Regions from separate parts of the Actinoallomurus acaciae genome, predicted to be linked through region 1. Evidence: riboswitches for the same ligand, from Rfam matches in the RefSeq annotation. Region 1 holds a riboswitch; each other region holds the start of a gene.
What was found. A riboswitch is a leader RNA that binds a small molecule or an ion and turns the genes downstream of it on or off. The one in region 1 is predicted to bind fluoride.
Positions count from the first base shown of each region.

Region 2: linked by a shared signal. The riboswitch ahead of ACFFNX_RS04940 (MutS-related protein) and the one ahead of ACFFNX_RS06935 (inorganic diphosphatase) in region 1 are both predicted to bind fluoride.
Region 3: linked by a shared signal. The riboswitch ahead of ACFFNX_RS17665 (respiratory chain complex I subunit 1 family protein) and the one ahead of ACFFNX_RS06935 (inorganic diphosphatase) in region 1 are both predicted to bind fluoride.

Region 1 is NZ_JBHLZP010000032.1:6,344-12,824, forward strand. Features, by position in the region: gene ACFFNX_RS06925 (DUF2180 family protein) at 180-428, shown strand; gene ACFFNX_RS06930 (dynamin family protein) at 472-2,202, shown strand; gene ACFFNX_RS06935 (inorganic diphosphatase) at 2,172-2,690, opposite strand; fluoride riboswitch at 2,674-2,745, opposite strand; gene eno (phosphopyruvate hydratase) at 3,048-4,316, shown strand; fluoride riboswitch at 4,447-4,510, shown strand; gene ettA (energy-dependent translational throttle protein EttA) at 4,525-6,192, shown strand; gene ACFFNX_RS06950 (hypothetical protein) at 6,222-6,481, opposite strand, start outside.
Region 2 is NZ_JBHLZP010000020.1:21,694-28,174, reverse strand. Features, by position in the region: gene ACFFNX_RS04980 (CHASE3 domain-containing protein) at 1-92, shown strand, start outside; gene ACFFNX_RS04975 (universal stress protein) at 201-623, opposite strand; gene ACFFNX_RS04970 (PP2C family protein-serine/threonine phosphatase) at 744-1,568, opposite strand; gene ACFFNX_RS04965 (NUDIX domain-containing protein) at 1,656-2,207, opposite strand; fluoride riboswitch at 2,224-2,288, opposite strand; fluoride riboswitch at 2,360-2,419, shown strand; gene ACFFNX_RS04960 (hypothetical protein) at 2,444-2,926, shown strand; gene ACFFNX_RS04955 (SixA phosphatase family protein) at 2,928-3,443, shown strand; gene ACFFNX_RS04950 (hypothetical protein) at 3,448-3,843, opposite strand; gene ACFFNX_RS04945 (histidine phosphatase family protein) at 3,899-4,126, opposite strand; fluoride riboswitch at 4,256-4,319, shown strand; gene ACFFNX_RS04940 (MutS-related protein) at 4,375-5,934, shown strand; gene ACFFNX_RS04935 (MutS-related protein) at 5,931-6,481, shown strand, end outside.
Region 3 is NZ_JBHLZP010000117.1:6,504-12,984, reverse strand. Features, by position in the region: gene ACFFNX_RS17695 (ABC transporter ATP-binding protein) at 1-82, shown strand, start outside; gene ACFFNX_RS17690 (class I SAM-dependent methyltransferase) at 79-849, shown strand; gene crcB (fluoride efflux transporter CrcB) at 870-1,232, opposite strand; gene ACFFNX_RS17680 (DUF190 domain-containing protein) at 1,229-1,582, opposite strand; gene crcB (fluoride efflux transporter CrcB) at 1,588-2,142, opposite strand; fluoride riboswitch at 2,638-2,712, shown strand; gene ACFFNX_RS17670 (DUF190 domain-containing protein) at 2,729-3,145, shown strand; fluoride riboswitch at 3,211-3,274, shown strand; gene ACFFNX_RS17665 (respiratory chain complex I subunit 1 family protein) at 3,356-4,318, shown strand; gene ACFFNX_RS17660 (hypothetical protein) at 4,318-5,007, shown strand; gene ACFFNX_RS17655 (proton-conducting transporter transmembrane domain-containing protein) at 5,011-6,474, shown strand; gene ACFFNX_RS17650 (hydrogenase large subunit) at 6,478-6,481, shown strand, end outside.

The sequences.
Region 1 (6,481 bases):
CCGGAGGCGACATGGCAGGTTAAACTATGATCAATTGCGGCGGAGGGGCTCGCCGACGAACCGCGGTCATACCGCCAACGGTCCCTACCTGATCGGGTAGGAGGCCGTTTTTTCATGCAGAGACCACGTCTGACTCCCGTTCGGCTGCCGGTGTCCCAGGAATCCAGGGAGGTATGACCGTGAACTGTCTGGACTGTGCGACCGAGTTCCGTCTCCAGGTCGCCGCGGTCGCGGTGTGCACGGGCTGCGGGGCCGCCGTGTGCGGTGACCACGCGAAGGTCCGGGAGCACACCCTCACCCAGAAGGTGCTCGGCGGTATGGCGCTGATGACCGTGCCGGTCAGCCCGCCTGCGCGGCGCGTCCGCTGCCTGTCCTGTGACGCCGCGCACCGGAACGGGAACGCCGAGCACCGCGAGGCCACGTGGTAGCGGCGGCAGGACGGCCGCCCATCGCCGGCGAAAGGAGACCGTGATGGACGCGATGGATCGCCGAGCGGTCCTGTTCGGCGTTCTCGACGGACTCGCCGAGCTGGCGGATCCGGGCGATCGCGAGCGCATCGACGGTCTGCGTGAACGGCTGGCCGCGGACCGGATCCGCGTGCTCGTCGCGGGCGAGGCCAAGCGGGGCAAGAGTACGGTCGTCAACGCGCTGGTGGGCCGCGCCGTGCTGCCGACCGGGGTGACGCCGGTGACCGCCATGGCCACGGTGGTGCGCCACGGAAGGCGGGAGCGGGTCATCGCCCGGTACGCCGACGGGCGTACGGAAGAGCGCGGTCTGGACGAGCTCGCGGACCTGGTCACCGAGCGCGGCAACCCCGGTAACCGCCTGAGGCTCGCGAGCGTGACGGTCGACCTCGACGCCGGTCTGCTGAACCACGGCGTGGAGATCGTCGACACGCCCGGCACCGGGTCGGTCTACGAGCACAACACCGCGGAGGCCGAACGCGTCCTGGAGACGATGGACGCCGCGGTGTTCGTGCTGACCGCCGACCCGCCGCTGTCGGCCGCCGAGCGCGCGCTGCTGGAGCGCGTCGCCGAGAGCTCGGTGACGACCTTCATCCTGTTGAACAAGGCGGATCGGCTGAGCGGCGCGGAGCGGGAGGAGGCACTCGCCTTCGCGGCCGAGCACACGAGCCGGGCCGTCGGGCGGGACATCGCCGTCCGGCCGGTCTGCGCACGAGCCGGCACCGGCGATCCCGGGTTCGCGGCCTTCGCGAGGGACTTCACGGACTACCTCTCCGGTGGTCGCGCCGGCGACCTGGAGGAGTCGGTGGCCCGGCAGGCGCAGCGCCTCATCGATCGGCTGACCGACGAGGTCAGTCTGCAACGGCGTGTTCTCGACATGCGCGGCGGCGAGGCGGCACGTCGGCTGGAGACGTTCCGGGAACGGCTGGACGTCGTCGCCGCGCGGCGGCGGGACGCGGTCGACCTGGTCGAGGCGGAGAGCCGGCGGCTGCTGGCCGCACTGAACGATCAGGCCGACAAGGCGGCGCGCGGGCTGACGTCGCGGATAACGAACCGGATCGCCACCGCCGTCGGCGAGCTGTCCAAACCCGATGAGGTCGAGCGCGAGGGACGCGACCACGTCGTCGACCTGACCCGCACCGCCGTGGAGACGTGGCGGGACCAGCGGCGGCGGAGCCTGGAGGAGGGCCTGTCCGACCTGGACGCCCGGCTCGTCGCCATGCTGGACCGTGAGCTCGCCGTGGTCCGCGATGACGCGGCCGAACTCCTCGATCTCGACCTCGCGGTGCCCGCGGAGGAGGGACGGCTGATCGAAGATCCCCGCTTCTTCTACGTCTTCACCGACAACGCGGGGCAGACCGAACTGCTGGCGGGCGCGATCCGCCGCCACCTGCCCGGCGAACTCGGCCGCCGGCGGGCACGCGAGCACCTCCTGCGCGAGACGGCCGAACTGGTGCCCAAGCAGGTCGGCCGCGCCCGGGCGGACCTGCAATACCGATTGGCGGAGGCCACCCGCGCACTCGTTCGCGCGATCGATCACCGCTATGCCACCACGGTCGATCGCCTGGTGTCAGCGCTGGGCGCCGCCACCGCGGCGACCGAGGACACACAGGCGCGGACCCGACGGCGGGAGCTGGACGAGAGGGCGGCCGTCCTGAGCGACCTGGGGTCGCGCCTGACCTCCGCGGCGGCCCCGAAGGTCACCGCTCATTCCAGGGAGCCGGTGAGGCGCTCGTAGGAGTGATGGGCCCGTGCCAGGAGGGTCTCGGCGCTCCGGCGCCCTTCGCACCCGGTGACCTGGCAGTGGTGTCCCGCGCGGAGACGCCGCAGCACCGCGGCCAGGGCGAGCTCGTCGGCGTGCCAGTCGGCCAGCTGGGGCAGATCGGTGAGAGAGGCGAAGTTCTCGTCGCCGGCCGGCACGCACACCACCTCCTCGCGCGGCCGCCCGTCCACGACCGCGTGGAGGAGGGCGACCGGCCGGGCGCGAACGGCCTGCCGGGGCAACGCCGGTTCCTCCATCAGCAGCACGACGTCAACGGGCATGCCGTCCTCGGCCAGGCTGTCCGTCACACAGCCGTTCCCGATCGGGTAACCCCCAGGCGACCCGTACGCGCCGGGCCCGTCGTCGGGGGCGAACGGCGATCCGGCCGTCGCCTCCACCGCGACCGTTATCTCCACCATGGTGACCTCCCGCAACAGCCGTTCGGGTACCAGGTCAGGAGCCATCAGCACGATGATCCGTCACCGTGCGGTCGCGGCGAGCCCCATCGCCCACAGACACCCTCCATTCTGCCCCGCCGCCGTCCCGACGAGGCGATCCGACCCCCGTGCCATCGGTCGCGGCGGGGTGTCTTCTTCCGCGGATGTGGCTACGTCTACTCTGGGAGGCGTCGTACGGCGGAGGGGCTCGCCGTCATCCGCGGCGATCGCCGCCAACGGTCCCTACCTTCAACGGTAGGAGGACCATGCCCGCCCGACTGCTGAACCCGCGCCAGGCCACCGGGCCGTCCGCGCCGCCGCGGGCGTGTGGCCCGCGCCGGTCCCGGTCATGCTCGTACGAGGCCGCTCACCGAAAGGCCGATCGTGTCGATTGACATCACCATGCTGCGCGCCATCGAGATCCTCGACTCCCGCGCACGCCCGACGCTCTCCGTCACCGTGGAGCTCGCCGGGGGAGCCGTCGCTCGCGCCGGCGTGCCGTCGGGAGCCTCCACGGGTTCCGGCGAGGCCGTCGAACTGAGGGACGGCGATCCGGCCCGGTACGGCGGCCAGGGGGTGCGTACGGCCGTCGGCCACGTCAACGGCGAGATCGCCGGCGCGGTGTGCGGCCGGAGCTTCGCCGACCAGGCCGCCCTCGACCAGGCGCTGATCGACCTGGACGGCACGCCGAACAAGTCCCGGCTCGGTGCCAACGCCCTCATCGGTGTGTCGATGGCCGTCGCCCGGGCCGCCGCCGCCCAGCGGGACGTCCCGCTGTGGCGGTACCTCGGCCCCGACGGCGTCTCTCCTCTGCTGCCCGTGCCGCACTTCAACGTCCTCAACGGCGGCGCGCACGCGACCAACCCGCTCGACTTCCAGGAGTTCATGATCGCCCCGCTCGGGGCACCCGACCTGGCCGAGGCCGTACGTGCCGGCGCCGAGGTCTACGCCGCGCTGCGCCGGCGGCTGAGCGAGGGCGGGCACAGCACCGGGCTCGGCGACGAGGGCGGCTTCGCGCCGGACCTGACCCGGCCCGAGGAGGCCCTGACCCTGCTCGTCGCGGCGATCGAGGACGCCGGGTACACGCCCGGCCGGGACGGCGTCGCCATCGCCCTGGACCCGGCCGCGAGCGAGTTCCGGCAGCCGGGCGGCACCTACCACGTGGGCGGCGAGAAGCTGACCAGCGACGACCTGATCGCCCGCTACCGGCGGATCGTCGAGGACTTCCCCGTGTGGAGCATCGAGGACGGCCTGGGCGAGGACGACCACGACGGATGGGTCCGGCTCACCGAACAGCTGGGCGAGCGGGTGCAACTGGTCGGCGACGACAACTTCGTCACCAACCCCACCGTCATCGCCCACGCCATCGAGGACGGCATCGCCAACGCGTCCCTGATCAAGCTCAACCAGATCGGCACCGTCACCGAGACCCTGCACGCCATGGCCGTCTGCCGCCAGGCCGGCTACGGCGCGATGGTCTCCCACCGCTCCGGGGAGACCGAGGACTCCTTCATCGCCGACCTGGCCGTCGGCTCCGGCTGCGGACAGATCAAGACCGGCGCGCCGGCCCGCGGCGAACGCGCCGCCAAGTACAACCGGCTGCTGGAGATCGCGGCCCACCATCCTGAGCTGCCTTTCGGCCTGCGGCCCTGACCCCTGTTCCGCCGTCCGCCGGCCCTGCTCCGGCGCGGGCTCGCCTGCTACGTCCCTTTGGAGCCGAGTCCAGCGCCCGGCCCCCGGTGCGCCGACCCGGGTACGACCCGGGGCGGCGGCCCGACGCACAATGGTGGTAGGCGATGAGGCTCGCCTTCGCCCGCACATCCGGTGCTGATGGCCTCTACGACACCGTGGGGAGCACAGGATGCATGCGTTCACGATGCGCGATGCGCGGATGGTGCGGGGTGCCCGGGTGATCCTCGACGGTGTGACGCTCACGTTCGTGCCCGGGGCCAAGATCGGTGTGGTGGGGCCGAACGGCATGGGCAAGTCCACGCTGTTGCGGGTCATGGCCGGACTCGATCGGCCTGCGGAGGGTGAGGCGTCTCCGGGCCCGGGCATCAGTGTGGGCATCCTGGAGCAGGAGCCGCGTCTGGACGAGACCGCGACCGTCCTGGGCAACGTCGAGGAGGGGGTCGCCGGAGTCCGCTCGACCCTGCGCCGCTATGAGGAGGTCACCGCTCGTCTCGATGAGGCCGGTGGCGACCGGATAGAGCCGCTGCTGGACGAACTCGGTGCTCTGCAGGACGCCCTCGACCACGCCGGTGCCTGGGACCTGGGCTCTCGTCTGGATCAGGCGATGGACGCGTTGCGCTGCCCGCCCCCGGACACTCCGGTACGGGAGTTGTCCGGTGGTGAGCGGCGCCGCGTCGCGTTGTGCGGGGTTCTGCTGTCGCAGCCGGACCTGTTGCTGCTCGATGAGCCGACCAATCACCTCGATGCCGAGTCGGTGGCGTGGCTGGAACATCATCTGGCCGCCTACGGCGGCACGGTCGTCGCCGTCACGCACGACCGGTACTTCCTCGACAACGTCGCCCAGTGGATTCTGGAGATCGACCGGGGTCACGCCTACCCGTACGAGGGCAATTACTCCACCTACCTGGAGGCCAAGGCGGCCCGGTTGAAGGTCGAGGGTCTCAAGGACGCCAAGCGGCGCAAACGCCTGGCCGAGGAGCTGGCCTGGGTCCGTTCCGGTCCCCGGGGCCGCCAGGGCAGGTCCAGGGCGCGGCTGCGACGGTACGAGGAACGGGCCGCCGAGGTCGCCGAGCGGCGTGGGCTCGACTTCGCGGAGATCCAGATCCCGCCGGGCCCGCGGCTGGGCGGCGTGGTGCTGGAGGCCGAGCACCTTCACAAGGCCTACGGCGACCGGTTGCTGTTCGAGGATCTGTCGCTGTCGCTGCCACGCGGCGGCATCGTCGGGATCGTGGGCCCCAACGGGGTCGGCAAGACCACGCTCATGCGCATGATCGTCGGCGTCGAACAGCCCGACTCGGGCGTACTGCGGGTCGGCGAGACCGTGAAGATCTCCTATGTCGACCAGAACCGCGCCGGCCTCCAGGGCGACAGGACGGTGTGGGAGATGATCTCCGGCGGCCGCGACCACCTCCGGCTCGGGGACGTCGAGATGCCCTCACGCGCGTACGTCGCCGGCTTCGGCTTCAAGGGAACAGACCAGCAAAAGCCCGTCGGCGTGCTGTCCGGCGGCGAGCGCAACCGGCTCAACCTCGCCCTGACCCTCGAACAGGGCGGCAACCTGCTCCTGCTGGACGAGCCGACCAACGACCTCGACGTGGAGACCCTCTCATCTCTGGAGGCCGCGTTGCTCGGCTTCCCCGGCAGCGCCGTGATCACCGCCCACGACCGCTGGTTCCTCGACCGCATCGCCACCCACATCCTCGCCTGGGAGGGCAACGCCACCTGGTTCTGGTTCGAGGGCAACTTCGCCGACTACGAACGGAACAAGCTCGAACGACTCGGCCCCGAGGCCGCTCGCCCGCACCGCCTCACCCACCGGCGCCTCGCCCGCGGCTGACCCGTCGTAGCGCGTCCGGGTCTGGGCGGTTAGAAAACGGGGAGTTTCGGCGGATGCCAGTTGTCGGTGCCGGTCGCCCAGAGCGGATGGCCGTCCCTGGCATAGATCACCAGGTTCTTGTCGGACTGGAGGACCAGCCTCGCCCCGGGATGACCGTACGTTCCGGACGCCCAGACCGGGTTGTCGTCGCGGTCGTAGACCACCAGGTTGCCGTCGCGCTGGAACGCGGTGTGGCCTCCGGGGGCGCGCGTACGGGTGCTCCACATCGGGCCGCGCTCGCCGACGAGCG
Region 2 (6,481 bases), on a different contig from region 1:
GCGACCGTGTCGAGGCCCTCGGCGGCACCATCCGTTTCACCAGCCCGGCGAGCGGCGGCACCACACTCAGCGCACGAATCCCGGCCGGCTGACCACCCCCTGCGCCCGAGGGACACGACGGCGCGTACGTGAGACGGCGCGGCGCTGTTCCGGTCGTAGCCTTTCTCGGCTCCCATCAGTGTTGAACAGGCTCGACGCGGTCAGACCTCGGCGTCCGTGTCGTCCTCACAGACGATCACGCGGCACGGTGGGGAGCACAGCACAGCCGACACGGTCGCACCGGCGAGCGGAGCGCCGTTCCGAGATTCTCGGCCGGCGCCGACCACGAGCAGATCCGCCCGTTCGGCCAGGCGGCTGAGCTGCGTGCCGGTGTCACCGCGAGCGATCCGCAGACGGGTGGTCACGCGTTGCGCGCGGGGCACGAGCCGCTGCACCTCGCCGCGCAGCCGCAGCCACGCGGTCAGAGTCCGCCACAGGCCGTCTTCGCGGGGAATGACGCGGACGACCTCGAGCCGGGCATGGCGCTCGCGTGCTTCGGCACCGGCCCGCCGCAGCGCCACGGTGGAGTTGAGAGACCCGTCGAATCCGACGACCACATTCCGGGGGCCCATGATGACCTGCATGATCAACCTCCTCGTCGCTTCCAGGGTGATCGATGTGCCGGTGATGGCATGAGGGCCGAGCGGGCCCGTGCCGTAGGACCTTGACACGTCTTCCGGTCCGCGATTCACGCACTGTCGGCATCACTCCGTCCTTCCTCGGCAGATGGTCGTCCGCGCCGCACCGACGAGGGTCGGCGCGGACGGCAGGGGCGGCCGGGCGGTGTCGTCGCCGCCGATGGCATCGGCGACGACGACGGTGATGTTGTCGGGTCCGCCGGCCTGGTCGGCCTGCTCGATGAGCCGGGCGACGGCGTGACCGGGACTCTCCGCGGTCGCCAGCAGCGCGTACACCGTGGCGGGAGCGACCGGGCCGGTGAGGCCGTCGGAGCACAGCAGGTAGCGGTCGCCCGGCATGGCCTGATGCAGGCTCAGGTCCGGGCGCCGGTCGATGTTCCCGTCGAGGACGCGTGTCAGGCGGTTGCCGTGCCGGACGGGGCGGCCGAGCTCGGCGGCAAGGAGCGCCTCAAGGGTGTGGTCTTCGGTAAGGGGTTCGAGATGGCCGTCGCGGAGCCGGTAGGCGCGGCAGTCTCCGATGTGGGCGAGCGCCATGCGGGCGCCGGACCACAGCATCGCGGTGAGCGTCGTGCCCATGCCGGTCAGCGCCACGTCCTCGGCGATGCGCCGGGCGATCGCCTCGTTCGCTCTGCGTACGGCTTCGCCCAGCGTACGGGTGAGCGCGGTGACCGGAACCTCGGTGTCGGCGGCGATGAGATTGGAGATCGCGGTCGAGCTGGCGATCTCGCCACCGACATGTCCGCCCATCCCGTCGGCCACGGCCAGCAGTCGCGCGCCGGCGTACCCGGAGTCCTCGTTGTTCGGGCGGACGCGACCCACCACGGAGCCCACGGCGTGCTCGAGTCTGATCGTTTCGGGCCGTTGCGCGGAGTCAGGGATCTTTGGACGCATGGGGGCCTCCCACCCGGATCGGGTAGGGACCGTTGGCGGCGTGTCCGCGGTCGACGGCGGGCCCCTCCGCCGTGCTGCCATCGCAGCCTACTGCGATGTTCGTCCCGATCGATATGGCGAATACGTTCCGACCGGCACGGCCGGAAGCCTCCTGGTCGCCGCTGTTCGACGATGGCGCCGTCGCGGGGGCCGCCACAGGTTGCCCAGGTACGCCGCGGTCAAGGGCAGGCGTGTCCGCAGGCCGCGCAGATGACCGGCGATCGGTGGCCGCAGGTTCAGCTCGGGCAGGGCGTCGAGGCGGACGAAGCCGGGCTCGAGTCCCGCTTCGGTCGCCTCGACCGCCGCTGCCGCGGGCACGTCGGCGGCCAACAGGACGATCTCAATGGTGCGGTCGGCGCCGTCGGGGTCGATCGCCTCCAGCGCGAAGGCGACGCGGTCGATCTCTGCGCGAATCCCCGTCTCTTCCAGCACCTCGCGCCGGGCGCAGGCGGCCAGCCCCTCGCCGGGTCGGGGACATCCTCCGGGGAGGACCCAGTCGCCACCGTCTCGGGCGCGGTGGAGCAGCAGGACCTCGTCGCCCCGGAAGACGATCGCAGAGCAGCGCAACCTGACGAGCGTGGCATCGTGATCTGCGCGCATAACGGCCTCCACAGGTTTGGGAGTAGAGGCCATCAGCGTCATATTCGCGCGGTCAGGGCGAGCCTCATCGCCTGTCTTCAGTTTATTCGCCGCTGTCGCCTGAGCGCCAGGACGGAGCAACAAATGGGCGTAAACTGGTGTATGTCGCTCGTGGAGCGATGGGCGATGAGGCTCGCCGAAAACGCGATCTCGCTGATGGCCTCTCCTGGACGGCTGTGCCGGAGGAGGGGACGGTCATGGGCATCCGAGTCGCGGAGGACCGCGACCGCGTACGTCGTCGCGTGGAGCCACAGCGCTACGGCGATCTGGTCATCGACCTGCTGGCGATCGCGCATGAGGGAGTCCGGCTGCAGTCGGCGGCCGAACGGGCCATCGCGGGTTGCGGTGGCCCGGAGACCGACGCTTCCGCGCGTGAGTGCGGGCGTCTTCTCGCCCGCTACTACCGGCTGCGCGGCGAACTGGCCTCACTACCGCTCTCCGGTCCGCTACTGCGGTTCCGCGGGGAGATGGACACGTTGCTGCTGTGCCATCAGTTCTTCCTGCACGAGGCGGCCATCGGCTGCCACAGGGAACCGGCCGACCTGCGTTCTGGTCTGGGGCTGCAGGCCGAGTGGCTGCGAAATCTGCGGGACGAGATCCTCGGGTACGTCCCGCAGGCGGAGGACCCCGTCGGCACCGCCATGCCGGCGGATCATCGGACCTGCGGCCCGCGAGGCTGAGGTGGTCGCCGATTCCGTCCGGACGCTGGCCATCCTCCGCCACGCCAAGTCCGCCTGGCCGGACGTCGCCGATCACCAGCGCCCCCTGGCCGACCGCGGCCGACGGGACGCGCCGCGGGCGGGGGTCTGGCTCCGCGACAACGGGGCGATACCGGATCACGTCCTGTGCTCCACGGCACGCCGGGCGCGGGAGACGTGGCGGCTGACGGCCGGCGCCTTGCAGCCCGCACCCCTGGTCACCTATGACGACCGGCTCTACGACGCGGACGTCGAACGCGTGATGGATGCCATCGCAGAGGTGCCCGACCGGGTCACCAGGTTGCTGCTCGTCGGCCATGCGCCGATGGTGCAGGCGCTGACGCTGTATCTGGCCGGTGATGCGGTCGGTGACGCATTGGCCCGGGCGCAGACCAGGTTCCCCACCTGCGCGATCGCGATGCTCGCCGTTCCGGACGGCTGGGCGTCGCTGCGCCCGCGCTCAGGGGTGCTGCTCGATTTCGTCGTGCCGCGCGGCTGAGCCCTCATTCGCCGGCGAGCCGACGCGCGTCTTGCAGGAGTTCGCGGAGGCGTCGTCCCGGTTCGCCCAGGCCTTCGGCCGCAGCGCGCGGGTCGGTGCGGCGGTGGTACGGCGGCGGTGGCAGGGCCATGTTCGCGGCCCCGTCGACCAGGAGGAGATGATGGTCGACGCACTGCTGCGCGGGGACGGCGAGCCCCGATACGGCCGGATCACTACGGAGCGGCTCGAGTTCCTCGCCGAGCCGGGCGTAGACGGAGGTGACCCGCTGGGCGTCCGAGAGCATGGAGCGAGGGACGTCACCGGGCGCGGAGCAGGCCCGTACGATCCGATCGGCCTCAGGCTGAAGGTCCACGGCACGCTTCAGAATCGCGACGAGGCGCGCCGCATGGTCGGAGGCCATGGCAGGACGGTGGGTTCTCTTCATGGGCCCTCCAGGATGTATGTTCCGTCGGCCATCACGTACCGGAGCCGCCACGACCCCACACATCCGGCCCGGCCTCTCGCCATTCGACCCAGTCCGGATCGTCCAGCCGCACTTCTTCCGGGTCGAGTCCCTCGTCCCAGATCAGCCACAGCAGGTCGACGCGATCCAGGGCGTAGCCGGCCGTCCGCCCCTCGACGGTCACGAGCCGTCCGCGTGGGCCCGGCGGGTGGACCACGACCACGGCAGACCCTTCCCCCATATCCACCAGTGTCAGCTGCGATCTCCGCGGTGCACAAGTGGCAGCACGGCTCCCTGCCGCGCCACCCCGTGATCTCGCTCGCAGTCGAGGCTCATGACTTGGCGGGGCCACACGATCGGGCGCATCATGAGAGTGCCCGGCGATGAGGCTCGCCGTTGACCGCACATCCCGTGCCGATGGCCTCTACACGTGGTCGGTCGCTGACGCGTCCGTCCACGGCCCGTATCGAGCCGGGAGGTGCAGTCGCCGTGTCTTTCCCCAGTGTCCTGTTCATCCGACCTGACGATCAGTCCGCGGCGGGACGGGCACCCGAGCCGGACTACTTCCCCGACCTCAACCTCGACCAGGTCGTCGCCTCGATCACCGCCGGGCGCGAGGAGTACGACCTGGCGCCGTTCTTCCACGCGCGGCTGAGCAGCGTGGAGGCGGTCGAGTACCGGCACGAGGTGTTCGGCGACCTGGAGGATGCGGCGCTGTCGGCGGGAATCGACGAGTTCGCCGCACAGATGCGGGACATGCGCCGCCGGCTCGGCCAGGCCGGCAAACTACGGCACCGGCACCAGCGGGCGAGCTGGTTCCTGGACGCGGCCGAGATCTACAGCGATGCCGTTGCCGTGCTGGCACGCACGCTGGAAGAGAGGCGCCTCGTCTCGCGCGGCCTGCGGTCGATCCGCGACCACGCGGTCGGCTACGCCCGGTCCGGGGAGTTCGAGACGCTGCGTGCCGACATCCGACGGGTACGCGAGGCGCTCGCCTCGGTCCGTTGCTGCCTGAAGATCACCGACGGATCGGTGACCGTGACCCGCTATGAGGGGGAGGCGGACTACGGCGCCGAGGTGCTGGCGGCGTTCGAGAAGTTCAAGCAGGCCGAGACGAAGAGCTACCGCGTCGCGTACCACGACTACGTGGACATGAACCACGTGGAGGAAGCCATCCTCGACCGCGTCGCCCTGCTGTATCCGGAGGCCTTCGCGACCCTCGACACCTTCTACGAACGACATCGGACGTATCCGGACCGAACGGTGGAGGTCTTCGACCGCGAGGTGCAGTTCTACCTCGCCTACCGGACGTTCATCGCCGGGTTGGCGGCAGCCGGGCTGCCGTTCTGCCATCCCGAGGTGTCACGGGCCGCCAAACGGATCGGTGGCCGCGAGATCTTCGACGTGGCTCTGGCCGGCAAGCTCGTCAAGGAACGCACCCAGGTGATCACCAACGACTTCCACCTCGACGGCCCGGAACGCGTCATCGTGGTGACCGGGCCCAACCAGGGCGGCAAGACCACGTTCGCCCGCACCTTCGGCCAACTGCACCATCTCGCCGCGCTCGGCTGCCCGGTCCCGGGCCGCCAGGCCCGCCTGTCCCTGTGCGACCAGCTGTTCACCCATTTCGAACGGGGCGAGAACCTCGCCGACCTGTCCGGCAAACTGCACGACGACCTGGTCCGTGTCCACGACATCCTCGAGCGGGCCACCGACGCGAGCATCGTCATCATGAACGAGGTCTTCACCTCCACCACGCTCCACGATGCCGTCACGCTCGGCACACGGGTACTGGAAAAGATCATCGCGCTGGATCTGCTGTGCGTGTGCGTCACCTTCGTCGACGAGTTCGCCGCGCTCGGGCCCTCGACGGTGAGCATGGTCGCCGCGGCCGTGCCCGGCAACCCGGCTCTACGCACCTACCGCATCGTCCGCAGACCTGCGGACGGGCTCTCGTACGCCATGGCCATCGCCGACAAGTACGGCATCACCTACGACCGCCTCATAGAACGGATCAACGCACGCGCCGAGGGGAGGCTCGCGTCGTGAAGGCGTTCCTGCTCCATCCCGACCGCGACGTCGACTGGAAGACGGGACTCGAAGACCCGGACCTGGTCCGGGACCTCGGCCTGGACACGCTGCTGGACGCCATGGCCGGCGACGACGCCCTCGTCCGTGACGTGGCCGGACACGCCCTGCTGAACTCTCTCGGCGAGCCCGGCACCATCATCTACCGGCAGCAGATCCTGCGCGACTGGCTCGACCACCGCGACGTACTGATCGAGATCTACAACCTCGCCGCCGAGACCATCGCCGGTGAACGCCGTATCTGGCCCGGCTTCCTGCGTAGCCCGGACTCGATCATGTACCGCTCGGTCCAGGCGATGGACCTGTTCCTCGGGCAGTTGCGCAAGCTGCGCACGATCGCCGACGACCACGCCGCCGACGTCCACTCACCGGGGCTGACCCGGTTCTTCCGGATGCTACGGGCCGAACTCGACGACGCCTACTTCGCCACCATCGAGGACCACCTGCGCCGCCTGAAGTTCAAGAACGGCGTCCTGGTCAGCATCGAACTCGGCACCGGCTGCAAGAA
Region 3 (6,481 bases), on a different contig from region 1:
CGACGTGCTCGACGCCCCCGAGTCCGAGACGACCCGCCTGCTGATCCAGGCGGCCCGACCACCGAGAAGGAGCGCGACATGACCGAGACGGCCACCTGGCAGGCATGGCAGGACAGCTGGGACCGCCAGCAGGAGTGGTACATGCCCGACCGCGAGGAACGCTTCCGCGTGATGCTCGACATGGTCGAGGCCCTCGTCGGCCCCGAACCGAACGTCCTCGACCTCGCCTGCGGGACCGGCAGCATCACCGACCGGCTGCTGAGGCGGTTCCCCGCGGCGCGCGTCACCGGCGTCGACATCGACCCCGCCCTGCTCACCATCGCCCGCGGCCACTTCGCCGGCGACGACCGCGTGCGACTGGTTACCGCCGACCTGACCGATCCGCTCTGGACCGGCGCCCTGCCTCACCGGTCGTACGACGCCGTGCTGACGGCCACCGCGCTGCACTGGCTGGACACCGAACCCCTCCGCACGCTGTACGGACACATCGGTGCGGTCCTGCGGGACGGCGGCGTGTTCCTCAACGCCGACCACATGACCGACGAGTCCGCCCCGCGCATCAACGCTGCGGCCGAGGCGCTCCACACGGCCCGCCGGGAACGCGAACAGGAGGCCGGCGCGCTCGACTGGCGCGACTGGTGGACCAAGGTCGCCGCCGACCCCGCACTCGCCGAGCCCGCCCGGCGCCGCTTCGAACTGCTCGGCGACCCCCGCGACCCCGCCAGGCCCAGGGGCGGCCGGCCGACCACCACCCGATGGCACCTGAACACCCTGCGCGAACAGGGGTTCACCGAGGCCCGCCAGGTCTGGTGCTCGCCCGGCGACGCCCTCGTCGCGGCGCTCCGGTAGGAGCCGCCACGCCGGGATGCCTACGCGACCGTGCCGATGGCATAGCCGATGGTGGCGGCGAGTATTCCGAGGACGAGGCTGGCCACGGCGTTGAGGCCGGCCTCGAGGAGGGAGCCGTCCTCCAGGAGGCGGGTGGTCTCGAAACCGAAGGTGCTGAACGTGGTCAGGGCTCCGCAGAATCCGGTGCCGACGAAGGTCACGGCCTCTTTGGGGAGCTGGTGGGACGCTCCGGTCAGCAGTCCGAGAACGAGGCAGCCGATCAGGTTGACCGTCAGGGTGCCCCAGGGGAAGACGCTGGGGCGACGCTGCTGGATCAGCCGGTCGATCAGGTAGCGGCTGGGTGCTCCCACGGCGCCTCCGAGCAGCACCAGGAGGACGGTCATGACTTCTTCTCATCCTTGTCGCGCCCGACGTAGCGGTAGACCTCCACCGGCTCGAGGGTGACGAGGCCCTCGTCGATGAGGTCGTCGAGTTCGAGCAGGAACTCGACGATCTTGTCTTCGGTGTCCACGATCACGATGGCCAGGGGAAGGTCGTCGCTGAGCGAGAGGAGCCGGCTGGTGTGGATGCGGGAGGAGGCGCCATAGCCTTCGATGCCGCGGAACACGCTGGCGCCGGCCAGCCCGTGCGTGTGCGCCCGGCGCACGATCTCGGCGTAGAGGGGCTTGTGGTGGTACTGGTCGGCCTCGCCAATGAAGATCGTTATCCGGCAGGCGGCGCCGTGCAGTCTCATGGTCGTCATTTCCCCTGTTCGCGGCGTACGGGCAGACCGCCGATGAGGCGGGCGAGGGTGATTCCCAGCCAGACGGCGACCAGGCCGCCGACCAGGCTGTTGAGCACGTAGGCGTCGGCGAGGATCCAGGAACCGTGGCCGGCGAGATCGCGCGTCTCGACGGCGAAGGTCGAGAAGGTGGTGTATCCGCCGAGGAACCCGACGCCCAGGAACGGGCGTACGTACCGGGTCGGTGGCCAGATGTCGAGGACGAAGACCATGAGCAGCCCGAGGGCGAAGCAGCCGGTGAGGTTGATGAGGAACGTGGCCCAGGGGAAGTGGCCGGGTCCGACCGGGATGGCGGTGGAGACTCCGTAGCGGGCGATGCTGCCGAGCGCTCCGCCGACGGAGATCGTCGTGAGGACCCTCCACTGCCGGTGGCGTCGTGGAGACCGAGGGGGGAAGGGGCCGCGCTCGGGATGGTCGGCCTCGTCGTGCAGGTCGACGTCGGGATCGATCGGGAGGTCCGGTGGTTCGCCGGGGCGCCGGTCGATCGAGTCGTCGGTGGAGCGTGAGGTCAAGGTGTCCTTCCGGTGGTCGGTCGTACGGGAGGGGCGGGCCCGGACGCGATCCATCGGGCGGGGGAGCGGGGCTCCGCCGCGGCAAGGGTGATGACGTCGGGCCGCTGCGGCTGTCCGGCGAAGGTCCGAGCGGAACCGCCGGCACGGTCAGGGGCCTAACGCCGGTTCCACCGGCCGGTTCCGGCGGGCGTACGGCGCGGCCGCCGGCGTCAGGGCCGGCCGCCGGGGAGCGGCGGTGACGGGCGCGCGGTGAGAGCCCCGTCGAGCGCGAGGCCCCGCGGTCAGGAGGATTGACGCGATATTACGCGACGATGACACGGCACCTCCCTGACTTGACGCCAGGGACCGTCAGCGGCCGATGCCGCGGTTCGTTAGGTGAGCCCCATCACCTTTGTGTCCGGCCCATTCTGCCCCATCGTTCACACGTCGCAAATGATCTCTCGCGGTTTGTCGTGAAAGGTGGCGTGCTTGACCATTCGTGCGGCCACTTGCTTCACTGGTGGCGGCGATGGATCCCGCCCGGGCAGCGCGCTCGAACCGCTCATCCGAGCTGACGGTTCCTGACGGCAGGTCAGGGCGTGATCGCATGAGAGTGGATTGCCCGGCGCTACGACTGACGATCCTCGTCGGTGAGACCGACCAGTGGCACGGTCGGCCGGTTCATGTCCAGATCGTGCATCGTGCGCGTGAGGCGGGGCTGGCCGGTGCCAGCGTCCTTCGTGGCGTGGGGGGCTACGGAGCGTCGAGTCACATCCACTCCGGCCATCTGCTGGGCCGGGGGATCGAGCTTCCGATCGCCATCGTCATCGTGGACCGTGAGGACGCCATCCGCGCGTTCCTGCCGCAGCTGGACCAGCTGATGGGCGACGGCCTGGTGATCCTCGATGACGTCCAGGCTCACCGGCATGTGCGCGTGGACCCGGACGGCCTGCTTCCTCAGCACCGGCTGTCCGACCGGCTGCACTGGCCGCGGCGCGCGTCACGAAACGGTGAGAGCCGGTGACCGGAGGCCGCCGTGACCGGCGGTTCCTGAGCGCCCCTTGTTCCCAGAGTGACTGCCGCTCACAATAGAAGTACGGCGATGAGGCTCGCCGTAACTGCGGATGCTCCCGCTGATGGCCTCTACCACCTGTCCGGTTCGTACCGGTGGATGGAGGGGAGGCCGTGTGGAGGTCTCGAAACGAACGCCCGGCGGTGAGTTCGGGGTCGTGCCATGAGCGCGGCCCTGCCCGTCCCGGTCATCCAGGCGCTGCAGGTCCTCACCATCGCGGCGGCGGCTCCCGGAGTGTCCGGCGTCATCGCGAAGGTCGAGTCCCGCCTGCAGGGACGGCGCGGCCCGCGCGTCCTTCAGCCGTACTACGACCTGGCGAAACTGTTCCGTAAGGAGTCGCTGGCACCCGAAGGGGCGAGCGGGTTCTTCCTGCTGGCGCCGCTGCTCGCCATGATGTGCTACCTGACGGTGCCGCTGCTGATCCCGGTGCTGACCAGCTACGGCCTGCCGCTCGGATACATGGGCGACATTCTGGGCGGTGGGTTCATCCTGGCGCTGGCCAGCTTCGTGGTCGCGGTGGCCGCCCTGGAGACCGGCAGCCCGTACGCGCAGCTCGGCTCCAGCCGGGCCAAGACGTTCGGCGCGATCACCGAGCCCGTCGTGCTGTTCGTGATCTTCGCGGTGGCGCTGGTCACGGGCACCGACCTGCCGTACGCGCTGGCGGCCACGGTGCGGTCCTCGGCCGGGCAGATCGTGCGGCCCGCGCACCTGCTCGCCGCGGCCGCCCTGTTCATGGTGATCCTGTACGAGACCGGGCGGATCCCGGTCGAGACCCACACCGGCACGAACGAGTTCGGCATGATCGAAGAAGCTCGCCCGTTCGAGCACTCCGGCCCCTACTTCGCCCTCCTGAAGTGGGGATCGGCGATGAAACAGCTGATCCTCTACACGATCCTGGCGAACGTCTTCCTCGCACCGTGGGGCCTGGCCTCGACCACCCGCGCCGTGGACGTGGGGCTGGCGATCGTGGCGCTGCTGGCGAAGGCGATCGCGCTCGGCTGCGTCGTGGCCGTCATCGACGACTCGTTCGCGAAGCTGCGCCTGTTCAAGATCACCGAGTTCGTGTCGGCGGCGTTCCTGCTCGCGGTTCTCGGCGTGTTCACCCTGTATCTGGGAGGCGGCTGATGAGCACGACTCTGGCCCTGACCGCACCTCCGGCACCGGGCGTCTTCGAAGGCGGCTCGAACGTCATCGCCGTGCTGGTACTGCTGATCGAGTTCGGCATGTTCCGCCAGGCCCTGCTGCGCGACCAGCTCCGGCTGTACGCGGCGCAGTCCGCGGTGATCTCGGTGCTGGCGGTCGTGGTCGCCGCCGCCCGTTCGCTGCCCGAGCTGTACGCACTCGCGGTGCTGTCGGCCGCGCTGAAAGTCGTGATCGTCCCCGTGGTGGTCCGCCGGCTGCTGCGCGGCGACGACGTGGAGATCGCGGGCAGCGGCGCGCTGGGCCCGGCGACCACGGTGCTGCTGGCGATCGTCGTGGCCGCGTTCGGGTTCTTCACCATGGGCGCGCTGGACATCCGCAGCCCGGTACTGCCGACCACGGCGCTGGCACTGTCGATCTCGGTGGTGCTCGTGTCGTTCGTGCTGATGATCGTGCGGCGCGATGTCGCGTCCCAGGCGATCGGGTTCTTCTCGCTGGAGAACGGCGTGTCGCTGGCGAGCCTGGTGGTCGCGGCCGGGATGCCGCTGATCCTGGAGGTCGCCTTCCTGTTCGACCTGCTGGTCGCCGTCGTGGTGTTCGCCGTGCTGATGCGCGTCCACCACGGCCGCGCCGAGTCCCTGTCCACGACCGGGCTGACGAGACTGCGGGGGTAGGGCATGACGGTTGTCGTGATTTTCCTGCTGGCCGCGCCCCTGCTGGTGGCGCTGGCGGCGTTGCGTGCGCCCGCGCGTGTGAGTCAGGTGCTCACGGTCGCGGTGGGGGTCCTGGCCTTCGCGGGTGTGCTGTTCCTGGTGCCGGCGGCGGCACGGCATGACGCGACGGTGTGGCGATACCTGCGGGTGGACGCCATCTCGGTGGTGTTCCTGCTGGCCACGAGCTTCCTGTACGCGGTCGTCGGCGCCTACTCGATCGGCTATCTGCGGGCGGACGAGGACGCCGAGGACTTCGGCGCCTACGCCCGGCGGTTCTACGTGGGCGTCAACCTGTTCGCCTGGTCGATGCTCGCGGCGCCGCTGATGAGCAGTCTGGCGTTGCTGTGGATCGCGATCGAGGTGACGACGGTGATCTCGGCGCTGCTGGTCGCCATCGAGGACACCGACGGGGCGGTCGAGGCGGCCTGGAAGTACGTGCTGATCGCCTCGGCCGGTCTGGGCATCGCGTTGCTGGCGACGATCTTCGCCTACTACGCGGGCGCGCAGGTCCTCGGGCAGTCCTACGACCTGACGTTCGCCTCTCTGGCCGGCGCGGGCTCACGGCTGCCGCACACGGCGGTGCAGCTGGCGTTCGTGCTGGCCGTCGTCGGCTACGGCACCAAGGTCGGGCTGTTCCCGGTGCACACGTGGCTGCCGGACGCGCACGCCGAGGCGCCCACGCCGGTCTCCGCACTGTTGTCCGGGTCGCTGCTGGCGGTCAGTTTCTATGCGATCCTGCGCTTCTACCAGGTCGCCGTCGCCACGCTGGGCCCGCGGTTCCCGCAGACGGTGCTGCTGGTCTTCGGCGTCGCCTCACTGCTGCTCGCCGCGCTGTACCTGCTGGACCAGCGCGACATCAAGCGGCTGCTCGCCTACTCCAGCGTCGAGCACATGGGCATCCTGGCGATCGGGGTGAGCTTCGGCGCACCGCTCGCGTTCGCCGGGGTGCTGCTGCACGTGCTGGCCCACGCCGCCGCGAAGGCGAACGCGTTCATGGGCGCGGGCGTTCTGGTCCGCAAGTACGGCACCAAGACGATCTCCAAGATCGGTGGTGGCCTCGACGCGCTGCCCTGGACCGGGCCGCTGCTGCTCATGGGCATCTTCGCGCTGTGCGCGATGCCGCCGTTCGGGATCTTCCGCAGCGAGTTCCAGATCGTCGCCGGCGGGCTCGGTTCGTCCCGGAACACCGGGACCGCGATCCTCGTGGTCCTGGTCACGGTCGCCTTCCTCGGCCTGTCGGTGGCGGCCAACCGGATCCTGTTCACACCCTCCGGCGACGGCGCCGTCGTACGCGGGGAGCCGAGCGCCTGGATGGTCGCACCCATGGTGGTCGGGATCGGCGCGCTGTTGCTGCTCGGTGTTCATCCGCCGGGCGACCTGGCCGACCTGCTGACACGCGGAGTCGCCGAGTTGCGGGGGGTGGGCTGAGCCATGT